DNA from 2 places in the Sinomonas soli genome. Region 1 is predicted to be linked to the other one. Evidence: predicted binding sites of a transcription regulator. Region 1 holds the regulator's gene; the other holds the start of a gene.
The links. Region 1 encodes HrcA, which represses chaperone genes, less so after heat shock. Its sites were predicted from a motif close to TTNGCACTCGNNNNNNNCGAGTGCNAA; they were not measured.
Positions count from the first base shown of each region.

Region 1 (4,435 bases):
GGACGCCGGCCAGCCGATCTCGGTCATGCTCCTGGTCGACGGCCGGACCTCGCAGCTCGCCTTCTCGCGTGTCCAGCTGGGGCAGCTCATGCAGCGTGACCCCTCGATGATCGCGCCGGTGTGGATCATCGACCCGCAGGAGGGCGCCCAGCTCAAGGGCGCGCTCAAGGTCTTCGGCAGGGCGACCCAGCCGGACAAGCCCTTCGCGTGGCAGGTCCTGCGGCACGACGCCCAGGGGAACCGGTCGGTGTACGTCAGCGGGAACATCACCTCGGGCCACGAGCCCGGGCACGTCGGCGAGTTCACCTTCTCGGTCAACCTGCCGCCCGGCGACTACGAGGTGCGGATCCTGCCAGCGGACGACGCCTCGCCGTCGGCCGCCTCGAGCACCGCCGCCTGGGACTCCAAGTCCTTCACCATCACGGGCTAGCGGCCGTCCCGGGTCCCCCACCGGCCCAGACGTTCGCCGGCGAGGGCGAGTGCGGCCGGCCCGGCGGTCGAGGACCGCAGCACGTGGGGGCCCAGCAGCGCCAGGCGCGCCCCCGCCTGTACGAAGCGCTCGAGTTCGGCCGGGCTGATTCCACCCTCGGGGCCGACGATGAACAGGATCTCGCCCTCCCCTGAGGCCACGCCGTCCACGGGCGCCACACCGCGCAGGATGCCGGCGAGCGATTCGCTCGCCTCCTCATGGAGCACGACGGCGAGCCGCGCCTGGGCGATGCGCTCGGCGAGGCGGGCGTCGTCGACCGCGGGCTCCACCGCCGGCACCCAGGCTCGGCGGGCCTGCTTGGCTGCGGCGAGGACCACAGAGCGCCACTTCGCGAGCGCCTTCTCGGCCCGTTCGCCCTTCCAGCGCACGATCGAGCGCTCGGCCTGCCACGGGACGACCTCGTCCACGCCGAGCTCGGTCGCCGTCTCCGCGGCGAGCTCGTCCCGATCGCCCTTCGCCAGCGCCTGGACGAGGACGAGCCGGAACGGGGGGCGCGCCTCGTGCACGACAGAGTCGATGACGGCCTCGAGCACTGAGCCCTCGGCCCTGCTGACCGTGCCGACGGCGCGCGTCCCGGCGCCGTCGGAGACGTCGACGCCCTCCCCGACGCCCAGCCGCCGGACGGCGACGGCGTGCCGTCCCTCCGCCCCGTCGACCGTCATGGTGCCTCCGGGGGCTTTGCCGTCGAGCGCGCCGGGGGCGACGTAGAAGAGCGGCCGGGACATCGTCAGAGGTTGCCGAACTTGTCGCGGAGCTTGGCGAACATGCCGCCGCTGCCGACGAGCTTGCCCTCGCCGACCTGCTCGCCGCGCAGCTTGGCGAACTGGCGCAGGAGCTCCTCCTGCTCCGCGTCGAGCTTCGTGGGCGTCTCGACCCTGACGTGCACGAGGAGGTCTCCGCGGCCTGCGCCGCGCAGCCGGGCCACGCCGAGGTCGTGCAGGGTCACCACATCGCCGGACTGGCTTCCGGGCCGCAGCGTGATCCCCTGCTCGCCGTCGAACGTCTCCAAGGTCATCTCGGACCCGAGGGCGGCGGCGGTCATCGGGACGCTGAGCGTGGCGTGCAGGTCATCGCCCTCGCGCGTGAACGTCGGGTGGGAGGCCACCCGGATCTCCACGTAGAGGTCGCCCGACGGGCCGCCGGCCGTTCCCGCCTCGCCCTGGCCGGCGAGCTGGATGCGCGTGCCGGTGGACACGCCCGCCGGGATCTTGACGGTGAGCGAGCGCCGGCTCCGGATGCGGCCCTCGCCGCCGCACTCGTTGCACGGGCTGGGGATCTCGGTGCCGAACCCCTGGCAGGTGGGGCACGTGGCCATCGTCATGACCTGGCCGAGGATCGAGCGGACCGGCCGCTGGATGTGGCCGGAGCCGCCGCAGACGCCGCAGCGGACCGGCTCGGTCCCGGGCTCGCAGCACGAGCCGTCGCAGCGGGTGCAGACCACCGCGGTGTCGACCTCGAGCTTCTTGTTGACGCCGAACACCGCGTCCTTGAGCTCGATCCGGACGGCGATGAGCGCATCCTGTCCGCGCCGCACGCGCGAAGCGGGGCCGGACTGGGCCGCGCCGCCGCCGAAGAAGGTCTCGAAGATGTCCTGGAACGCGAAGCCCGCCCCGTTGTAGCCGCCGGAGAAGCCGTTGTCGGTGCCGTTCTCGTTCCCCGTCGTGTCATAGACGCGGCGCTTCTGCGGGTCCGAGAGGACTTCGTAGGCGTGGGTGACCGCCTTGAACCGGTCCGCGGCGTCTTCGCCTGGGTTCATGTCCGGGTGGAGCTTGCGGGCCAGCTTCTTGTAGGCCTTCTTGATCTCCTCGGGCGTCGCATCGGTCTGGACGCCGAGGGTTTCGTAGTGGCTGCTCACAGTTCTCTTTCTTCTCAGCTTCCGGCGATGATCTTCGACAGGTAGCGGGCGACCGCCCGCACTGCGGCCATCGTGGCCGGATAGTCCATGCGTGTGGGGCCGAGGATGCCGAGCTTCGGGCCGTCGTCCTGCCCGTACCCGGTGGCCACCACGGAGGTCTCGGCGAGGCCGATGTACGGGTTCTCCCTCCCGATGGTGACCGTGACGCCGCGCGGATCGCTCGCCATCTCGGAGAGGAGCCGCAGCAGGACGACCTGTTCCTCGAGTGCCTCGAGCACCGGCGAGATGCTCTGGAGGAAGTCGCTGTTGGACCTGGCGAGGTAGGCCGTGCCGGCCATCACCATCCGGTCCTCACGGCTGGCCTCGGCCAGGGTGCCGAGGCCGTAGGCCAGCTCGGCACCCAGCCGCTGGTCCTGGGGCGCGAGCGAGGCGACGACCTCCGCCGCGCCGGCGGCCAGCCTCGCGACCGCGGTGCCGGCCAGACCCTCGAGGAATCGCTGCCTCAGGTAGGCGAGCCTGTCCCGGTCGACGTCCTCGCCCACGGTGAGCACGCGCTGCTCGACCGTGCCGGTGTCCGCGATGAGGACGAGCAGCACCTGGCGCGGGGCCATCGACACCGCTTCGACGTGGCGCACCTTGGCCCGGCCCAGCTGCGGGTACTGCACGACGGCGACCTGGTTGGTGAGCTGGGACAGGAGCCTGACCGTGCGCTCGAGGACATCGTCCAGATCGTCCGCCCCGTCCAGGAGCGTCTGGATCGCCTGCTTCTCCGCCGCGGACAGCGGCCGCACCGCGGAGAGGTGGTCCACGAAGACGCGGTAGCCCTTGTCGGTCGGGACGCGGCCCGCGCTCGTGTGGGGGGCCGTGATGAGGCCGTCGTCCTCGAGGGCTGCCATGTCGTTGCGGATTGTGGCGCTCGAGACGCCGAGCCGGTGGCGTTCCACGAGCGCTTTCGACCCGACGGGCTCGCGGTAGTGGACGTAGTCCTCCACAATCGCCCGCAGGACCTCCAGCTTCCGGGGCTCGTTCATCACACCTCCTGCTCCGACGGCGGGCGGCGTGCCCGCGGCTTAGCACTCTCTGGGATCAAGTGCTAAGTCTAGTACGCCCACCGCCCCCGTCGGGAACCCCCCGGGCTGTGCGCTCGGCCACGGCGCGTCCCCGGGTGGCGCGGCGCGGTCCGCCGTAGGATTCGGCGGGTGGACCGACTCAGCTATGACTCCTGGGGGCCGGCCGACCTCGCCCGCCCGTCCCGTGCCGAACTCCCCCTCGTCCCCGCCGAGCTCGGGCTTGTCCTCGAGGACGCCGAGAGCGGATGGGTCGGTGCCGTGGTCCGCGTGGAGAAGTCCGGGGGCATGCACCTCATGAGCCTCGAGGACCGGCGCGGGCGCACCCGCTCGTTCCAGCTCGGGTTCGGCTTCCTCCTCGACGGCCGCCCCGTCCGCGTCGGGCCGCCGGCCCCCCGGACCCAGCCCGCCGCCCCCGCACGGACCGCGTCCGGCTCGGTGCGCGTCGAGGGCCTGCGGGCGCAGGTGGCCAAGGCCAGCCGGGTCTGGGTGGAGGGCAAGCACGACGCCGAGCTCGTGGAGAAGGTCTGGGGAGACGACCTCCGCGTCGAGGGGATCGTCGTCGAGCCCCTGCACGGGGTCGACGACCTCGCGGGGGCGGTCGCAGCGTTCGGGCCCGGGCCGGGCCGGAAGCTCGGGATCATCGTCGACCACCTGGTGGAGGGCTCGAAGGAGTCGCGGATCGTGGCCGAGGCCATGGCTGTCCCGGGGGCTGCCGGGAACGTGCTCGTCGTGGGACACCCCTATGTGGACGTCTGGCAGGCCATCAAGCCCTCGGTGCTCGGCATCCCCGCGTGGCCCACCGTGCCGCGCGGCACGGACTGGAAGACCGGGATCCTCAAGGCGTTCGGATGGCCGCACGGCACCGCGGAAGACGTGGGCCTCGGCTGGCAGAAGCTCCTCGGGGCCGTGCGCACCTACGCCGACCTCGAGCCTTCCCTGCTCGGCCGCGTCGAAGAGGTCATCGACTTCCTGACGGCCTGAGCGCGCAACCTTGGATATCCTTGGACTGCTCACGGCGGC
Region 1 is NZ_BAAGSN010000011.1:42,159-46,593, reverse strand. It holds gene ACYVKZ_RS10015 (GerMN domain-containing protein) at 1-430, shown strand, start outside; gene ACYVKZ_RS10010 (16S rRNA (uracil(1498)-N(3))-methyltransferase) at 427-1,215, opposite strand; gene dnaJ (molecular chaperone DnaJ) at 1,218-2,345, opposite strand; gene hrcA (heat-inducible transcriptional repressor HrcA) at 2,360-3,376, opposite strand; gene ACYVKZ_RS09995 (DUF3097 domain-containing protein) at 3,545-4,396, shown strand.

Region 2 (4,435 bases), on a different contig from region 1:
ATCACGGCGGCGCCGAGCACCGTCGAGCTGCTGAGGGCGAGATCCATACTCAGAACCGTAGGAGGATCGCCGGGGCGCCGCCCGTATTAGCGCCGGTGTGTCGCGAGAACCTCGGCGGAAGGAGGGACTGCCGGCAGCGGCGCGGCGCGGCGTCGTCCGTTGCCTCAGCGGCGGGAGGCGAGCCAGCGGCCCAGCAGGCCTCCCTCGGGGACTTCCTCGGCGGTGAGGGCGAAGGACTCATGGTCCGCCCACGCCCCGTTGATGTGCAGGTAGCGGGGGCGGAGGCCCTCGTGCCGGAAGCCGAGCTTCTCGACGACCCGCAGGCTCGGGGCGTTCTCCGGGCGGATGTTGATCTCCATCCGGTGCAGGCCCATCTCGCGGAAGCAGTGGTCCGTCACGAGGGCGACCGCCGTCGGCGCGATCCCCCGGCCCGCGTACTCGCGGTCCACCCAGTAGCCGAGCGTGGCCATGAGCGCCGAGCCCCACACGATGGAGGACACCGTGAGCTGTCCGACGATCGGGGCCTTGCGGGCGCGGGGGTCATCGAGGGTGATGACGAACGGGAGCGACGACCCCTCCCGGGCCTGCCGGGTGAGGGAGCGGACCATGTCCCGGAAGGTGGGCAGGGAGCCGCCGGGCTGGGGGTTGGAGGCCTCCCACGGGGCGAGCCAGGCCCGATTGCGGGATCGCACGGCCATCCACTCCGCGCGGTCCCCCATCCGCAGCGGCCGGAGAGCCAGGTCCCCGGCGCGCAGCGTGACGGGCCAGAGGCCCGATGCCGACATGCTCCGCGTCAGCCGCGGGCCGACGCCGCGTCCGCGCCCTCGGCCACGAAGTCCGCGAGCCACGAGCGCAGGTCGGCGCCGAACTCGTCGCGGTCGCACGCGAGGGTCACGACGGCCTTGAGGTAGGAGAGCTTGTCCCCGGTGTCGTAGCGGCGGCCCCGGAAGACCACGCCGTACACCCCGCCGCCCTCGCCCTCGCGCCGGGCGAGGGTCTGCAGGGCGTCGGTGAGCTGGATCTCGTCGCCGCGTCCCGGCTCGGTGCTGCGCAGCACGTCGAAGACGGCAGGGTGGAGCACGTAGCGGCCGATGATCGCGAGGTTCGACGGGGCGTCCTCGGGGGCCGGCTTCTCGACGAGCCCGTGGACCTGCACGTAGCTCTCGCCCTCGACCTTGGTGACGTCGGCGCAGCCGTAGGAGGAGATCGTCTCGCGCGGGACCTCCATGAGCGCCACGACCGAGCCGCCGGTGGCCTGCTGCACCCGGATCATCTCGCCGAGGAGCTCGTCCCGCTCGTCAATGAGGTCGTCGCCGAGGAGCACGGCGAAGGGCTCGTTGCCCACGTGGCGCTCGGCGCACAGGACGGCGTGCCCGAGTCCCTTCGGGTCGCCCTGGCGGACGTAGTGGATGTCACCGAGGTTGTTGGACTCCTGGATGGCGGCGAGCTTCTTGCGGTCACCCTTGGCCTCGAGCGCGGACTCGAGCGAGGGGACGCGGTCGAAGTGGTCCTCGAGCGCGCGCTTGTTGCGGCCCGTGATCATCAGGATGTCCTCGAGGCCCACCGACACCGCTTCCTCGACCACGTACTGGATCGCGGGCTTGTCGACGACGGGGAGCATCTCCTTGGGCATGGCCTTGGTCACCGGCAGGAACCGAGTCCCGAGACCGGCGACAGGGATGACGGCTTTCCTGACAGCTCTGGAGGTAGACACGAGGCACACTCTATACGAGTACGGGACATGCACGGATAGAGTCACGCCATGGAGACCGCCGAGCTCAAGTCCTCCCTGCGCGCCCGAATCTGGTCGGCGCGCCGCGCCCTCGCACCCGCCGACGTGGCGGCCGCCGCGCCCCTCATTGCCGCGCACGGTCTGGCGTGGGCGCGCCGGACCCTGCCTGCCGGGTCCGTGGTGACCGCCTATCTGGGTGTGGGGATGGAGCCCCCCACGGCGGACCTCCTCGAGAGCCTGCACGCCGACGGGTTCCGGGTCATGCTCCCGATCTGCCTGCCCGCGAGGCAGCTCGGCTGGGTCGAGTGGCGCCCGGGGATCGAGTTCGCGCGGAGCCGCTATGCCCCGGTGCAGGAGCCGGTGGGCACCGTGGCGGCCGCCGACGAGGTCCTCGCCGGCGGCCCCGCCCGTTCCCCGGTCTCGGGGATCCTCCTCCCGGCCACGGCCCTGGACACCGACGGCCGCCGCCTCGGCCAGGGCGGCGGGTACTACGACCGCTTCCTCGCCCTCGCGGCGGCGCTCGGGGCGCGCCTTCCCACCGCGGCCGTGGTGTACGACGGCGAGGTGCTCGCCTCGGGCGCCGTCCCGGCGGATGCGCTGGACCGCCGCGTGGACGCCGCCGTCACCCCCGGCGGGATCATCGGCCTTGGCGGCGCGGGGGCCCGAACGGAATAGCCGCGCGCGCGGGCCTGTTAGCATTAGCACTCGAGGCCCGTGACTGCCAACCGGACCGACGCTCCCGGACTGGGGACGCCGCGCCGGGCGGTGCCGCGGCCTCTGCCCTGTTCAGAAGGAGTTCCTGTGCCTACCTACGCCTACGCCTGCAAAGACTGCGACCACGCCTTTGAGACGGTCCAGTCGTTCAGCGACGCCTCGCTCACGGTCTGCCCCGAGTGCGGCGGCACGCTGCGCAAGAAGTTCAACACCGTGGGCGTCGTCTTCAAGGGCTCTGGCTTCTACCGCACGGATTCGCGTGGGGGCAGCTCCAGCAGCACCCCGGCCGCCTCCCCGGCCAAGGAGTCCGGGTCGAAGGACGCCAAGCCGGCCACTGCGGCCGCTGCCAACTGACCTTCTTCCCCTCCACAGGCGGCGCAGTCGGCGTGCCGTGCACATAGGCGACCTCGCCTGACGCAGGGGCGGCACCGCCGCCCTAGCGTGGCGGCATGACCCGCAGCCCCGCGCCGAAGCGCCCGCCCGCCTCAGCCCGTCCCTGGGCATCCGTTCCGCGCAGCCCGCTTCGACGCTTCCTCGACCGGCGTCGCCGCACTCTGGCGGCGGCGCTGTTGTGCGTGGCCGCCGGCGCCGCCGTGCACGAGCTGACGCCGCCCACGGCCGCCATGGCGCCCGTGGCCGTCGCCGCGCGGGACCTCGCCGGCGGGGCCACCCTCTCCGGAGGCGAGCTGCGCGTGGCCCGGGTTCCGGCCGACGCGGTGCCGCAGGGCGCCTCCTCGGATCCCTCGCGGCTCGTGGGGCAGCGGCTTGCGGGCCCGGTGCGCAGCGGGGAGGCCGTCACGGACGCAGGCCTCGTCGGTCCGGGGCTCCTCGCGGGGACCGCCGCGGATACCGCAGCAGTCCCGGTCCGGGTCGCGGACCCGCCCTCGCTCCAGCTCCTGCGCCCGGGCCAGCTCGTCGACGTGATGCTGAGCACCGACGCCGGCGGCGGGGCGGGCGCGGGCACCGTCCTCGCGGCCCGGGTGCCCGTCCTGTGGGCCGGAGCCCCGGGCGGCGCCGGTGCTGCCGGGCCGTGGTTGGGATCCCAGGACGCCGAGGGCCTCCTCGTGGTCGCGGCCCGGCCGGATCAGGCGGCCAAGGTTGCCGGCGCGTCCGCGCGCGGGAAGGTGTTCTTCACGCTCGTCGACGCCGGGCCCCGCTGATGCGGGCCGCCCCGACCGTCCGCTCAGCCCCAGTGCGGCGGCCGCTGCTCCTTGAGCCACCGCTCGCGTGCACGCTCGGCGCTGCGGCGCGTCACCGGCTCGTAGGGCCTCGGGGCCGCCGGCTGTTCCGGCTCGTCTGCCTCCGCGGGGCCGGTCCCGGGCACCGTCACGCGGCGGGCCCCGCGCGGACGCCGGAGCTCTCCGGTATTCGCGGGGTCGCCGGTCTCGGTGGGGTCGCCGGGCTCCGAGGCATGGGTGGTATCCGCGGCATCGGTGGTCTCCCCGGCGGGCGGGGCCGCGTCCGCCGGGCCGTCCTCCTCGCCGGGAGCGCCGCCATCCTGGCGCCCCGCCTCGTGGGCGGCGCGGGTGGGCACCGTGTCGCCATGCGGTCGCTCGTGCGAGTCCGTGGCTCCGCCCTCGGGGAGCCATCCGCCGACGGTCTCGGGATGCGCGGCCTCCGGAAGCGTGGGCTCAGGGTCGGACGTGTACGGGGCGGCTGCGGACGGGATCGCGGTCCCGTCGCCGCCCGCGGTCTCCCGACGGTCTCCGCGCTCGGAGCCGTGAGCCCCGTCATACTCCGTCATAGCGGCACTCCCCTCGTTCTCCCTCTGGCTGCGGCTCCCGCCGGCGGCCGCGCTCCAGGCGGTCCCGGACCCGGAGGCCGCGGGGCCGTGGCGTCCCTCGCGTCCGCCCGCCCAGGCATCGTCGAGGAACCCGGCCGTGCCGTTCTCGTCCGCGTCGGTCGCGAGGCCGAGCTCACCGGCGATCATCTCGGCGCAGCCGCTCGGGTCGGTGAAGACCTCGATGGTCCAGAGCGTGAAGTGCTTCC
Region 2 is NZ_BAAGSN010000004.1:141,178-145,612, reverse strand. It holds gene ACYVKZ_RS04010 (hypothetical protein) at 1-47, opposite strand, end outside; gene ACYVKZ_RS04005 (GNAT family N-acetyltransferase) at 165-785, opposite strand; gene galU (UTP--glucose-1-phosphate uridylyltransferase GalU) at 794-1,714, opposite strand; gene ACYVKZ_RS03995 (5-formyltetrahydrofolate cyclo-ligase) at 1,763-2,407, shown strand; gene ACYVKZ_RS03990 (FmdB family zinc ribbon protein) at 2,534-2,800, shown strand; gene ACYVKZ_RS03985 (RcpC/CpaB family pilus assembly protein) at 2,896-3,606, shown strand; gene ACYVKZ_RS03980 (DUF4011 domain-containing protein) at 3,630-4,435, opposite strand, start outside.
Region 2: a site for HrcA is predicted at 2,431-2,457, ahead of ACYVKZ_RS03990 (FmdB family zinc ribbon protein). Genes of this name have one in related genera too.